Regions from separate parts of the Gordonia sp. ALPHA1B1 genome, predicted to be linked through region 4. Evidence: predicted binding sites of a transcription regulator. Region 4 holds the regulator's gene; each other region holds the start of a gene.
What was found. Region 4 encodes LexA, which represses DNA repair genes until DNA is damaged. Its sites were predicted from a motif close to CGAACANNTGTTCG; they were not measured.
Positions count from the first base shown of each region.

Region 1 (3,028 bases), on a different contig from region 4:
ATCGACGAACTGCGCACACGGCTCGACGCCGTCTTGGCCGGGATGTCATCGCCGTCGACCTCGGGGCGTGTCCGGTTCTGGATCGACCGGGTCTTCACCCGCACCGGCGCCGGCACGGTCGTCACCGGCACCCTGGCCGCCGGGACGATCGCGGTCGGCGACACCCTGGACCTGCTCACGGTTGACGGCCGCCGACGACTCGATGTCCGTGGATTGCAGAGCGAGGGTGCAACTCTCACCACCGCGGCCCCGGTCAGCCGAGTCGCGATCAATCTGCGCGGCGTCGGCGTCGACGACGTCTCGCGTGGCGACGCACTCGTGACGCCCGGAGCCTGGCACACCTCTGCTGTCGCTGATGTCCGGCGCGTGAGCGGAATGTCCTTCGAGGAGGCACCGGAACACCTCGTCGCGCACATCGGCACAGCGGCGCTACCGGTCCGGTTGCGCCCCTTCGACGGCGACCACGCGCGTGTGACCCTCGCGCGCGCCGTGCCGATGTCGCGGGGCGATCGGCTGGTCCTGCGCGATCCCGGCCAACGTATCGTCGGCGGCGGCGTCGTGCTGCACCCCGATCCCCCGGCGCTGACCCGGCGGGGCGACGCGACGCGACGCGCGGCCTCGCTGGCGGCCATGTCCGACGACGCCGGGGCCGCCGAAGAAGTGCATCGGCGTGGCGCGATGCGCGTCACCGATCTGACGCGACTCGGCCTGGTCGACGACGCCGAGCCCACACCCCACGGCGTACGAGTGATCGGCGAGTGGTGGGTCGCCGAAACCTCCCTCACCGCCTGGACCGAGCGACTCCGCGCCGCCGTTGTCGATCTACACGACCGAGATCCGTTGTCGGCGGGGCTGTCCGCGTCCGGCGCACCTGCCCTGCTCGGGCTTCCGGACACGACGCTGCTGGCGACCGTCATCTCGGAAGCCGAGCTGTCGTCGTCCGACGGGCACCTGGCGGTCCCGGGTCACAAGCCCTCCCTGGGTGATGCCGACGACGCGGTCAGCGCACTGGAGCGCCGGCTCGCCGACCACCCGTTCCGTGCACCCGAGGCCGATGACCTCACCGCACTCGGCCTGGGCGCCCGAGAACTCGCCGCCGCCGAGCGCACGGGCCGGATTCTCCGATTGCGCGACGGTGTCGTGTTGTTGCCGACTGCCCCCGCCCTGGCGATGCGCACCCTCGCCTCGCTCGATCAGCCGTTCACCACCAGCACCGCCCGCCAGGCGCTCGGAACCTCTCGGCGCGTGGTCATTCCGCTACTGGAGTACCTCGACGCCCGCGGTTGGACCCGCCGTCTTGACGCCGGGCACCGGGAGGTCGTGCGCTGAGCAACGGGCGGTGGTCCTGTCGGACAGGTCGCCGCGTGCATCGCGGGAAGAGCTTCCGTCCGAGGCCCCTACCACACGACACCGACAAGTCGACATCAACGAATATCGTTGCACAACAGTATTTTTGGACTTGCCGCACGTCTGGATTGGTGTACACTCGAACCTACATTCGCAGCAACGGTTCTCGGGGGAGGTGACCGTCATGTTCGATTCCCAGCAGGTCGGCGACACCGACGCGCCTTCGCCTCGTGTGGTCGAGTTGGTGGCCGATCTGCATCGCACCCTGGACAAGTTGCAGTCGGTGGATCTGTCGCCGTGTACCGACACTGAACTCGCTGAAGTGGCCGAGGAGACCGAACGCGCCATCGCGCGTCTGACCGTCGCCGGTGACCGGCAGATCGATCAGGTCGAGGCCCGCGACCTGCCCCGCAAGGCCGGCTGCCGCACCCTCATGCAGTTCATGACGCACCGGCTACGAGTCTCGAACCCGATGCGCCGCCGTAAGCACATGGACGCCACCGCCCACCGGACCAGCCTCGGCGGCGAGGTCCTCCCACCCGAATACCCCTACCTCGCCGAAGCTTTCGCACAAGGCGCGGTCGGCACCGCGCACGTGCAGGCCACAGTGGACGTCCTCGACCGCATCCCGGCCGCCGTCGACCACGACATCAAGGTCGCCGCCGAGCGACAGATGGCCGAGATCGCCGCCGACCACACGCCCGCCGACATCACCCAACTCGGCGCGCGGCTGCTTGCCCACCTCGACCCCGACGGCACCCTGTCAGACGACACCGACCAGAAACGACGCCGCGGCCTGTGGATCGGTCGGCAACGCGCCGATGGCACCGCCAAAATATCGGGCACCCTGACACCCGCACTCGCCGCCCGACTCACCATGATGTTCGCCGTGTGGGGCAAACCCGGACTCAACAACCCCGACGACCCCGCCTCACCCAGCGGACCGGCCGGCACCGCCGACCCCGACGCCCTGGCCACCGCAGCCGACCGCGACGGCCGCACCCTCGCCCAGACCAATCACGACGCCCTCGACGCCGCACTCGCCGCAGGCTTCGCCGACGGAACACTCGGCACCTCGCACCGAGGGCTACCCGTGCAACTGATCATCAAAGCCGACCTCAACGACCTCATCCGCGAAGCCGGACTCGCCACCACCGCCACCGGAACCCTGCTGCCCATCCGGGACCTGATCGCGATGGCCGCCGACATGCAACCCTGGCTCGCGATCTTCAAAGACGCCACCACCGTCCCCCTGCACTTCGGGCGCGGGAAACGACTCGCCACCCGCGAACAACGCCTGGTCTCCTTCGCCCGTCCCGACGGGGAAGTGTGTTCGGCACCCGGGTGCGATCAACCCGCGACCCACATCGAGCTTCATCACGCCGAACGAGACTGGGCCAAGGGCGGTCTCACCGACATCGACGACCTCGCCCCGGCCTGTCCCCGTCACAACCGCATGGTCGGCGACCAGCCCGGCCAATACACCACCCGCATCGCCCGATCCGGACCCGACGAAGGCCGCTGCCTGTGGCGGTTGAACGCCGAACCCGGCGCACCGCCCAACCCCGAACACCTCAACCGCCGACCCGACATACCCAGGCGGTTGCACGCCCACCTGGCACAGGTGCGGCGAGAGGTCCACGGACGCACCACGTCCGGCGATGAGCCACGCCCACATGAC
Region 1 is NZ_SCOC01000027.1:16,258-19,285, forward strand. Features, by position in the region: gene selB (selenocysteine-specific translation elongation factor) at 1-1,329, shown strand, start outside; gene FFS52_RS17035 (HNH endonuclease signature motif containing protein) at 1,532-3,028, shown strand, end outside.
Region 1: FFS52_RS17035 (HNH endonuclease signature motif containing protein) is a predicted target of LexA. The motif match lies at 1,488-1,501, and genes of this name have one in related genera.

Region 2 (3,028 bases), on a different contig from region 4:
TCAGCCCAGCCGGAGTGGCATCGACCCGGTTGGGCGCCGCATGAGCGGGCGGCGGCAGCAGCCAACTCAGGAGCAGGCCGATGCTCAGCACCAGAATCGGAGTTCTCATCGCGGGCAGATGCATGTGTGCGTCCTGAGATGACGAGGACCGACTGTGGCATCGGCCCAACTCGTTCGATGATTGCACGCCGGCGGCGCGGTTTCGATCGCGTCCGAGAATGGGTACGGAGAAACGTTTCGTGTGCGCCGAGATCGAGTTAGAGCCGCCGGGCGCATTCCTCATTTGCCGACCTGCGCGACACCTGTGACACCATCGTGCTCGTGATGGGGGTACTGATAGTTGCTGCAGTGCTGCTCATCGCGAGCGCGGTGCTCGCATGGCAGGACCCACGTCGTCTGAGCCCCGGCATCCTGCTGACCGCGGGCTTGTCGGGCGTGATGCTCGCCGCGGTGATCGCGGCCGTGGACAGTGGCGTCGACGACGACGGCTTGGTTCTCGCGCCGGCGGTCGTCATCGTGGCCCTCGGACTCGTTGCGCTGCTTGCCATCCTCATTCTCGGGGTGTCGTTGATCGCCAACGGCGTGACGCTTCTGCGCCGAGAGGGGCGCCGTCCATCGAACCTGCTGTCGGCGCTCCTGGGTGCACTCCTGTCCGGTTACGCGCTCGCTGTCCTGCTCGGGATCATCGTCGGATGGTTCGACGTGTCGACGAGCAACGCGCTGCTCAACTTCCTTCTGGCGGTGGGGATGCCGGCCGGCTACCTGGGGTTCGTGTTCGCCTCGCTGCTTCTCTGGTCGTGGCTGTACGGCCGGTGGAGCAGGTGGCGGGCGCGACGGGCGAAGGTCGGCGCGATCATCGTCCTGGGTGCCGGTCTGCTCGACGGGTCCCGCGTCGGTCCGCTGCTGGCGTCACGACTCGACCGCGGTCGCGAGATCTATGATCTGGCCCGGCCTTCCGGCCTGGACCCGCTGATCATCTGCTCCGGAGGCAGAGGTGGCGACGAGCGGCTGTCGGAGGCCGCGGCGATGGCCGAGTACCTCGTCTCGAAGGGCGTCGATCGTGATGCCATCGCACTCGAGGACCGATCCACCGACACCGCGGAGAACCTCCGGTACTCGAGGCGTGTGCTCGACGAGCGTGGAGTGACCGAACCGGTCGCGGTGGTGACGAGCGGCTATCACGCCTTCCGCGGAGCGATGCTCATGCGGTCTGCCGGGATCGACGGATTCTCGACCGGCGCCCACACCGCGCGATACTTCGTCCCCAACGCCCAGGTCCGTGAGTTCTTGGCGGTTCTGCGTGACCACCGATGGATCAACGGAGTCGTCGTCTTCCTGCTCAGCGTGCCACTGATCTCCGGCACCGCTGTGGCTCTCTTCGGCTAGTCCGTCAGTGGACCAGGGGAGTGCCTTGCGGACCCCGTGATGGTGGAGCCGATGACGGGAATCGAACCCGCGTATTCAGCTTGGGAAGCTGATGTTCTGCCATTGAACTACATCGGCGTGCGAGTGCCGGACTCGCGAACGACAGCCTAGCAAACCCGTGGCCGGTCCGGTCGTCAGCACTCGCAGATGTCGCAGATCGTGGCGTGAGGCGCAACGAACCGCGACATCTGGGCGAGACCGGGTATCGGCGGGCCGACGCGATTCGGTTGCGACGCAGAATAATTCGCGGGACGGGGTTGCGCGCTGGACGACCGGCCGGTAGTCTCGAACGTAGTTTCGAGTAAAGCCATGATGACGGGGGATGAAATCATGGCTTCTACCGAGCCATCTGCAGCACCACCACTTCTTCTCGACCAGTACAAGCGCCTGCATGCACTTATGGACGAGATCGCCGAGACGCAGTCCACGGATTGCTCCGACACTGACCTCTTACAGGTCGCGATCGAGCACGAGCGTGCCGAACGACGGTTGCTGTCGCTGTTCACCGATCACATCGTCGACATCGACGAGCGGTCGGCGTACCGGAAGATGGGGTGCCAGACCGTCTCCAACTTCCTCTGCCATGGTCTGCACCGGCGCGGCGAGGCGACCCGCCTGATGAACCGGGTCTGGGCCTTGGGCAGGTTTCCGGACATGCAGGGGGTGCCGCTCGAACCGCGCTTCCCCGAGACCGCCAAAGGTGTTGCCGACGGCGAGATCTCGGGACGCCACGTCGACGTCGTCATCGAGGTGATGCGCAAGATCCCCGCCGACGTGGACCCTGCCGACAGGGAAGCCGCCGAGGCAACGCTCGCGCACTACGCACGCGAGTACGACCCGTCGTCACTCCGTGATCTCGGCGCCCGCATCCTGGCCCACCTCGACCCCGACGGAACCATCACAGACGATCGCGACCGCGCCCGCAACCGCGGCCTCAAACTCGGGCCGCAAGACGCCCAACTGATGTCCCGGCTGACCGCAACGCTTGACCCCGTGACGCGCGCCATGTTCGACGTCGTCTTGTCGGTGTGGGCCGCTCCCGGGATGAACAATCCCGCCGATCCCGAGTCGCCCACCGGGAACCCCGCCGCCGCGGACCCCGACGCGCTGGCCGCCGCTGCCGGACGCGACGAGCGCACGACCGAGAAGCGGAACCACGACGCGTTGCGCGCCATGCTGCGCTTCGTGCTCGACGCCGGCGCGCTCGGGGGTTCGCACCACGGGCTGCCGCCACACCTCGTCGTCTCCATCACCGAATCGGCGCTGCGCGACGCGGCCGGCGACCCGGCACGGACCGCGACGGGAACCCTCCTGCCCATCAAGGACGCCATCGATCTCGCCGCGGACGCGCAGCACCATCTCGCGGTGTTCCGGGACCACTCCAGTGAGGTGCTCTACCTCGGGCGGTCCAGGCGATTGGCCTCGCGCGCACAACGAATCGCCGCGGTCGCCCGCGACGGCGGCTGCACCTTCCCGGGATGCACGCGGCCGTCGTTCGACTGCGAGATCCACCACGTCGTCGAGTGGGACGCCCACCACGGATCCACCGACCTCGACACCCTCGCGACCGCCTGCCCACCACATAACCGAGTGGTCGGCACCG
Region 2 is NZ_SCOC01000012.1:149,152-152,179, forward strand. Features, by position in the region: gene FFS52_RS10815 (beta-mannosidase) at 1-124, opposite strand, end outside; gene FFS52_RS10820 (YdcF family protein) at 325-1,386, shown strand; tRNA gene FFS52_RS10825 (tRNA-Gly) at 1,430-1,503, opposite strand; gene FFS52_RS10830 (HNH endonuclease signature motif containing protein) at 1,756-3,028, shown strand, end outside.
Region 2: FFS52_RS10830 (HNH endonuclease signature motif containing protein) is a predicted target of LexA. The motif match lies at 1,712-1,725, and genes of this name have one in related genera.

Region 3 (3,028 bases), on a different contig from region 4:
CAACTACGTCCGGCCGAATACGTTGTTCTAGGGCTGTCCGAAGAACGTCCCTGCTGCGTTGCGCACGAGCGGGTCTTCGCCCAGGAGCTCCGCGAGGTGGGCCTCGACCGGTGACGGACGGGTGCTGCGACGCACGCGCAGTGGCGGTCGGACGTCGATGACGTGGCTGGTTTTCAGCCATGAGCGGCGCGCTCGATCGTCGGGCCCCCTGCTCCCTGCGGAGCTTGCGGAAGGCGCGTCAGCCCGGTTCCCTGAGGAGCGCCCGGAGCTTGCGGAGGGCGCGTCACCCCTGCTCCCTGAGGAGCGCCCGGAGCTTGCGGAGAGCGCGTCACCCCTGCTCCCTGAGGAGCGCCCGGAGCTTGCGGAGGGCGCGTCACGAAGGGTCCGGCGACCGAGCCCGCGAAACCCTCGGGGTGGTGGCCCGTGAATCTCGTCGCGCACGGTGTTCAGGTGTGTCGTGAACCGCCGCGGTATGTCGGGTCGGCGGTTCAGGCGACCGGGATTGGGTGGGGCGCCGGGTTCGGCGTTCAATCGCCAGACGCAGCGGCCTTCATCAGGTCCAGAGCGCTCGATGTGCGTGGTGTACTGGCCGGGCTGGTCACCGACCATCCGGTTGTGGCGCGGACACGCGGGGGCGAGGTCGTCAATGTCGGTGAGACCGCCCTTGGCCCAGTCTCGTTCGGCGTGATGAAGCTCGACGTGGGTGGCGGGCTGATCGCACCCGGGTGCCGAACACACTTCCCCGTCGGGACGGGCGAAAGAGACGAGGCGCTGTTCGCGGGTGGCCAGACGTTTGCCCCGTCCGAAGTGCAGCGGCACAGTGGTGGCGTCTTTGAAGATCGCCAACCACGGTTGGACGTCACCGGCCATCGCGATCAAGTCCCGGATGGGCAGCAGGGTTCCCGTGGCGGTGGTCGCCAGTCCGGCTTCGCGGATCAGGTCCCCGAGGTCGGCTTTGATGATCAGTTGCACGGGCAGGCCGCGGTGCGAGGTGCCGAGTGTTCCGTCGGCGAATCCGGCGGCGAATGCGGCGTCGAGTGCGTCGTGATTGGTCTGGGCGAGGGTGCGGCCGTCGCGGTCGGCTGCGGCGGTCAGGGCGTCGGGGTCGGCGGTGCCGGCCGGGCCTTGGGGTGAGGCGGGGTCATCGGGGTTGTTGAGTCCGGGTTTGCCCCACACCGCGAACATCATGGTCAGTCGGGCGGCGAGTGCGGGTGTCAGGGTGCCCGATATCTTGGCGGTGCCATCGGCTCGTTGCCGGCCGATCCACAGGCCGCGGCGCCTTTTCTGGTCGGTGTCGTCGGCCAGGGTTCCGTCGGGATCGAGGTGGGCAAGCAGCCGCGAGCCGAGCTGGGTGATCTCGGCAGGCGTGTGAGCTTCGGCGATCTCGGCCATCTGTCGCTCGGCGGCGACCTTGATGTCGTGTTCGACAGCATGCGGGATCTGGTCGAGGACGTCGATGGCGGCCTGGACGTGCCCGGTTCCCACGGCACCCTTGGCGAAAGCCTCTGCCAGCGTGGGGTGTTCAGGTTCGAGACGGTCGCCGTTGAGGCAAGTCAGCGCGGCGGTGGCGTTCAGCTGCTTGCGTCGACGCAGCGGGTTGGAGATCCGCAGCCGGTGGGTCATGAACTGCATGAGAGTGCGGCAGCCGGTCTTGCGGGGTAGATCGCGAGCCTCGACCTCAGCGATCTGTCGGTCGCCGGCGTAAGTGGTTCGAGCGATGGCGCATTCGGTCGCGGCGGCGACTTCCATCAGCTCTTCGTCGGTGCATGGGGACAAGTCGACGGTCTGCAGTTTGTCGAGGGTCGCGTGCAGCTCGGCCACCAGCTCGACGGCGCGCGGTTGCGGCGTAGCGGATTCGTCAGACATGGTCACCCCCCGGAGACATTTGCGCGAATACATGTTCGAGTGTAGCTGCTATGCCTCTGGTGCGCAATGCTTTTCGTGGTCAAGTCGCAGAGCGCATCCTGTCGGTGGCGCGTGGTAGGGGCACGACACTTCGTCTCGAACCATCCTGGCACTTGTCCGATCGCTGCCCGAGCTCAGCGGCCCGCCGCGCTTCCCCGACGCTCGTCCTCCCTTCCGAGCTTTCATGTCAACCTTCGAGTATCTGATGAGTTTCGGACGCAATGTCGACGCCTGAGGCGTCCATGGTCCACGTAAATCTGCTGTGCTGCACCATTATTCCGAATCCGTGATCGGCGACCACCCGCAAACCAACAAACTTGCGTCATCACCGCTGATGGCTGTCTCGTTCATAGGACAAACACCATGCCAATACTGACACCGCCCTCGAAACCACCTTCGGTCATGAGTATTACGGCACGCTCATCGATGCCGTCGTCGGCGGGAGGTCGGTAGCTCTAGGGCCGCGATCGTCGTCAGCACAGAGACCACCAAATCCGGTTCCTGGTCCTGATAGCCGACCCGGCCGGTTGGTACACCGAGGACACCGAGAACGCACTGGTGACCCCGGCGACCGACGAGGTCGTCGTGGCCCCTCGCAGTTGGCCGGTCTGACCCAGGCCTCCGACGAGGCTGTCGCCGACACCGATCCGGCAGTGCCCGAGATGATCGGCAGCGCTCGCCCGTTACATCGCGAAGAGATCGACGGGGCGTTCTTCGGCGACACCGTGACCATGGTCATCCACCCGTTGATCTCGGGCGGGTGACCATGGTCATCCACCCGTTGATCTCGGGCGTCCCCGCCCAGCGGTCGCTATTCGCACAACTACTCGCACGTCTGAGCTTCGCGTCAACAGAGGCGGACCGATGCCCAGCGGACCCGGCATGCCACCGACCCGGCGATGAACCGATGACCGAAGAACGAGCCGCCCGAGGCTCTGGATGCCCGTACACGGAGCGGCTCACGATCGCACGAAGGGGTAGATTCCCTGTGACTATCAGGCACTCAACGGCCGCGTTGGCGACTGTCGCTAGAGGGAGGCACGTGGACGTGATCGTCCGCGATTGGTTACGTAGTGAACGCGGCTGCCTTGCCTGCTGCAGCCTCCTATCAGAAGGTACTGGT
Region 3 is NZ_SCOC01000012.1:100,763-103,790, reverse strand. Features, by position in the region: gene FFS52_RS10605 (serine/threonine-protein kinase) at 1-31, shown strand, start outside; gene FFS52_RS10600 (HNH endonuclease signature motif containing protein) at 28-1,866, opposite strand; gene FFS52_RS23675 (hypothetical protein) at 2,505-2,669, shown strand.
Region 3: FFS52_RS10600 (HNH endonuclease signature motif containing protein) is a predicted target of LexA. The motif match lies at 1,891-1,904, and genes of this name have one in related genera.

Region 4 (3,028 bases):
CGTCGAGGGCGTCGGGCTCTTCCGCACCGAACTCGCGTTCCTCGAGCGTGCCGACGAACCGTCGGTGGACGAGCAGGCCGCGATCTACCGGGAGGTGCTCGATGCGTTCGACGGGCAGAAGGTGGTCATCCGCACCCTCGACGCCGGGTCCGACAAACCGCTCCGGTTCGTGACCCATCCCGACGAATCGAACCCAGCGCTCGGCGTGCGGGGCGATCGGATCGCGCTGGCGCACCCCGAGATCCGCGCGCATCAGCTCGACGCGATCGCGCAGGCCGCGTCGGGGTCGGCCGTCGCGCCGTGGGTCATGGCGCCGATGATCGCCTCGCCGGCGGAGGCGCGCACCTTCGCCGCCGAGGTCCGCGGCCGTGGTCTGGTCGCCGGGGTGATGATCGAGGTGCCCGCGGCGGCGATCCTGGCCGAAGCCGTCCTCGCCGAGGTGGACTTCGTATCCATCGGCACCAACGATCTGACCCAGTACACGATGGCGGCCGACCGGATGTCGGCCGATCTCGCCGGACTGACCGACCCGTGGCAACCGGCCGTGTTGAGCCTCATCGCGGGTGTCGCGGCAGCGGGTGCACGTCAGGGAAAGCCGGTCGGGGTGTGCGGCGAGGCCGCCGCCGATCCGAACCTCGCCTGCGTGCTCGTCGGTCTCGGGGTCACCTCGCTGTCCAGCGCGCCGGCTGCTGCCGCGGCCGTGGGGGCCCGGCTCGGCGAGGTGTCCGCACCGGACTGCCGGGCCGCCGCCGAGGCTGCCCTGGCCACCTCGGATCCCGCCGCGGCGCGCGAGGCTGCCGCGGCGGTGCTCGACGGTTCGGTCGGTGGAGAGGTCAGACTCGCCGCATCACGGTGACGACCTTGCCGAGGATGACGGCATCGTTGCCCGGGATCGGATCGAACAGTTCGTTGTGCGGCATGAGCCAGACGTTGGGGCCCTGACGCTTGAAGGTCTTCACGGTGGCCTCGCCGTCGATCATGGCCGCGACGATGTCGCCGTTGTCGGCGACGTTCTGCTGCCGGACCACGACCCAGTCGCCGTCGCAGATCGCGGCGTCGATCATCGACTCGCCGACGACGCGCAACAGGAAGAGAGATCCCTCGCCGACCAGCTCACGGGGCAGCGGGAAGACGTCCTCGACGGCCTCCTCGGCCAGGATCGGACCGCCGGCCGCGATTCGGCCGAGAACCGGCACGAAGGTCGGCTCGGGCAGCTGACCGGCCGACGGGGTGTCCGGCGACGGGGTGTCACTCGGGGCGATGTTGACCGCACGGGGACGGTTCGCGTCGCGCTTGAGCAGCCCCTTGCGTTCCAGCGTCCGCAACTGATGGGCCACCGACGACGTCGAGGCCAGGCCGACCTCGTCGCCGATCTCCCGGATGCTCGGCGGATAACCGCGCTCGCGCACCGAGCGGCGGATCACCTCCAGGACCCCGGCCTGTCGCGGGGTGAGTGAGGCCTCGGCGGCGGCGGCGTCGAACGGGGCCTCGTCGTCGGCGCCCCGCGCTCGGCCGCGCCTATCGCCGGTGTCACTCATGTTCGGTTCCTCTCGTCTTCGGAACGTGCTGGTAGATGGCTTGCGCCGGGTCCGAGCCTAGCGGAGTGCGACCGGCACCTCAAACATTTGTTCGATGTGTCGCGAGACTTTGTCGGGACGTCGTGCTACAAATTCGAACATCAGTGCATCGAACATCTGATCGATGTTCGAACACCGACCGCCACACCCCGCACGATCCAGACACCAGAACACCGGAGGGCACCATGCGCACCGCCACTCTCGTCGCTCCCGTCCGCACCGACCGTCCCGACGCTGTCCGGCCCCCCACCGACCGCGCCGATCGGGTCCGGACGCGCGCCCCGCTGTCCGACGGCGGCCGCCCGGTAGACAACCGGCCGGCCGGCACCCGACCGCGGGGTGCGTCGCCGGTGACCCCACGGGTGGGCGGCACCCACTGTGGCTCTCCGGTCGGGGTGCGCGGGCGTGGCCCGGTCGGACCCGACGCGGCGGTGTTCCGTCGCCGCCGCCGCACCGCGGTCGCGCTCCTCGCCGGCGTCGGGCTGGCGTTCGTCGTGTGGGTGTTCGGTGTCGTGGGCCAGAACTACTCGGACTCGCTGACCCCGTCCGCCGTGAGTGCCGAGGTCGTCCACGTGCGCTCGGGGGACTCGCTCAGCTCGATCGCCGGCCGGGTGGCACCCGAGATGCCGCGCGAGGTCGTGATCGACGAGATCGTCGCGATGAACGATCTGGGGTCGAGCGCGCTGCAGGTGGGCCAGCCCCTGCTCACCCCCCGGTACCGCTGAGGCCGGGCGGTATCCTCGATGTCACAGGGGCCGGCCGACAAGCGGCGGGGCGCACGCTTCGGGTGCGTTCCAGCGTCCCGCGACCTGCGTGAGGACACGATGCGCTGCCCCTTCTGCAAGAACGACGACACCAAGGTCATCGACTCGCGTGTCGCAGATGAAGGGCAGGCCATCCGCCGCCGTCGCTCCTGTGTGGAGTGCGGTCGCCGGTTCTCGACCGTGGAGAGCGCCGTGCTCGCGGTGGTCAAACGCAACGGCGTGACCGAACCATTCAGCCGGGAGAAGGTCATGCGCGGCGTGCGGCGAGCCTGTCAGGGCCGCCACGTCGCCGAGGACGCGCTCGCGCAACTCGCCCAGCAGGTCGAGGACACGGTGCGCGCCAGTGGATCGGCCGAGATCCCCAGCAACGAGGTCGGACTCGCCATCCTGGGTCCGCTCCGCGATCTCGACGAGGTGGCGTATCTGCGCTTCGCCTCGGTGTACCGGTCGTTCGACTCGGTGGAGGACTTCCAGCGCGAGATCGACGACCTGAAGGCGGCATCGGGCTCCGGGAGCGCGCTCGCCGAACCCGTGTCAGCCGAGTCGGTCCAGAGCTCGTAGGACCCGTTTCTCCGACACCGGGAACGCGGTACCGAGACGCTGGGCGAACAGCCCCACGCGCAACTCCTCGACGAGCCACTGCGCTTCGTCGTCGACCACCGCCCGCCGGTGCTCGGGTACCTGTTC
Region 4 is NZ_SCOC01000003.1:41,616-44,643, forward strand. Features, by position in the region: gene FFS52_RS02555 (putative PEP-binding protein) at 1-856, shown strand, start outside; gene lexA (transcriptional repressor LexA) at 834-1,538, opposite strand; gene FFS52_RS02565 (LysM peptidoglycan-binding domain-containing protein) at 1,763-2,302, shown strand; gene nrdR (transcriptional regulator NrdR) at 2,402-2,902, shown strand; gene hrpA (ATP-dependent RNA helicase HrpA) at 2,876-3,028, opposite strand, start outside.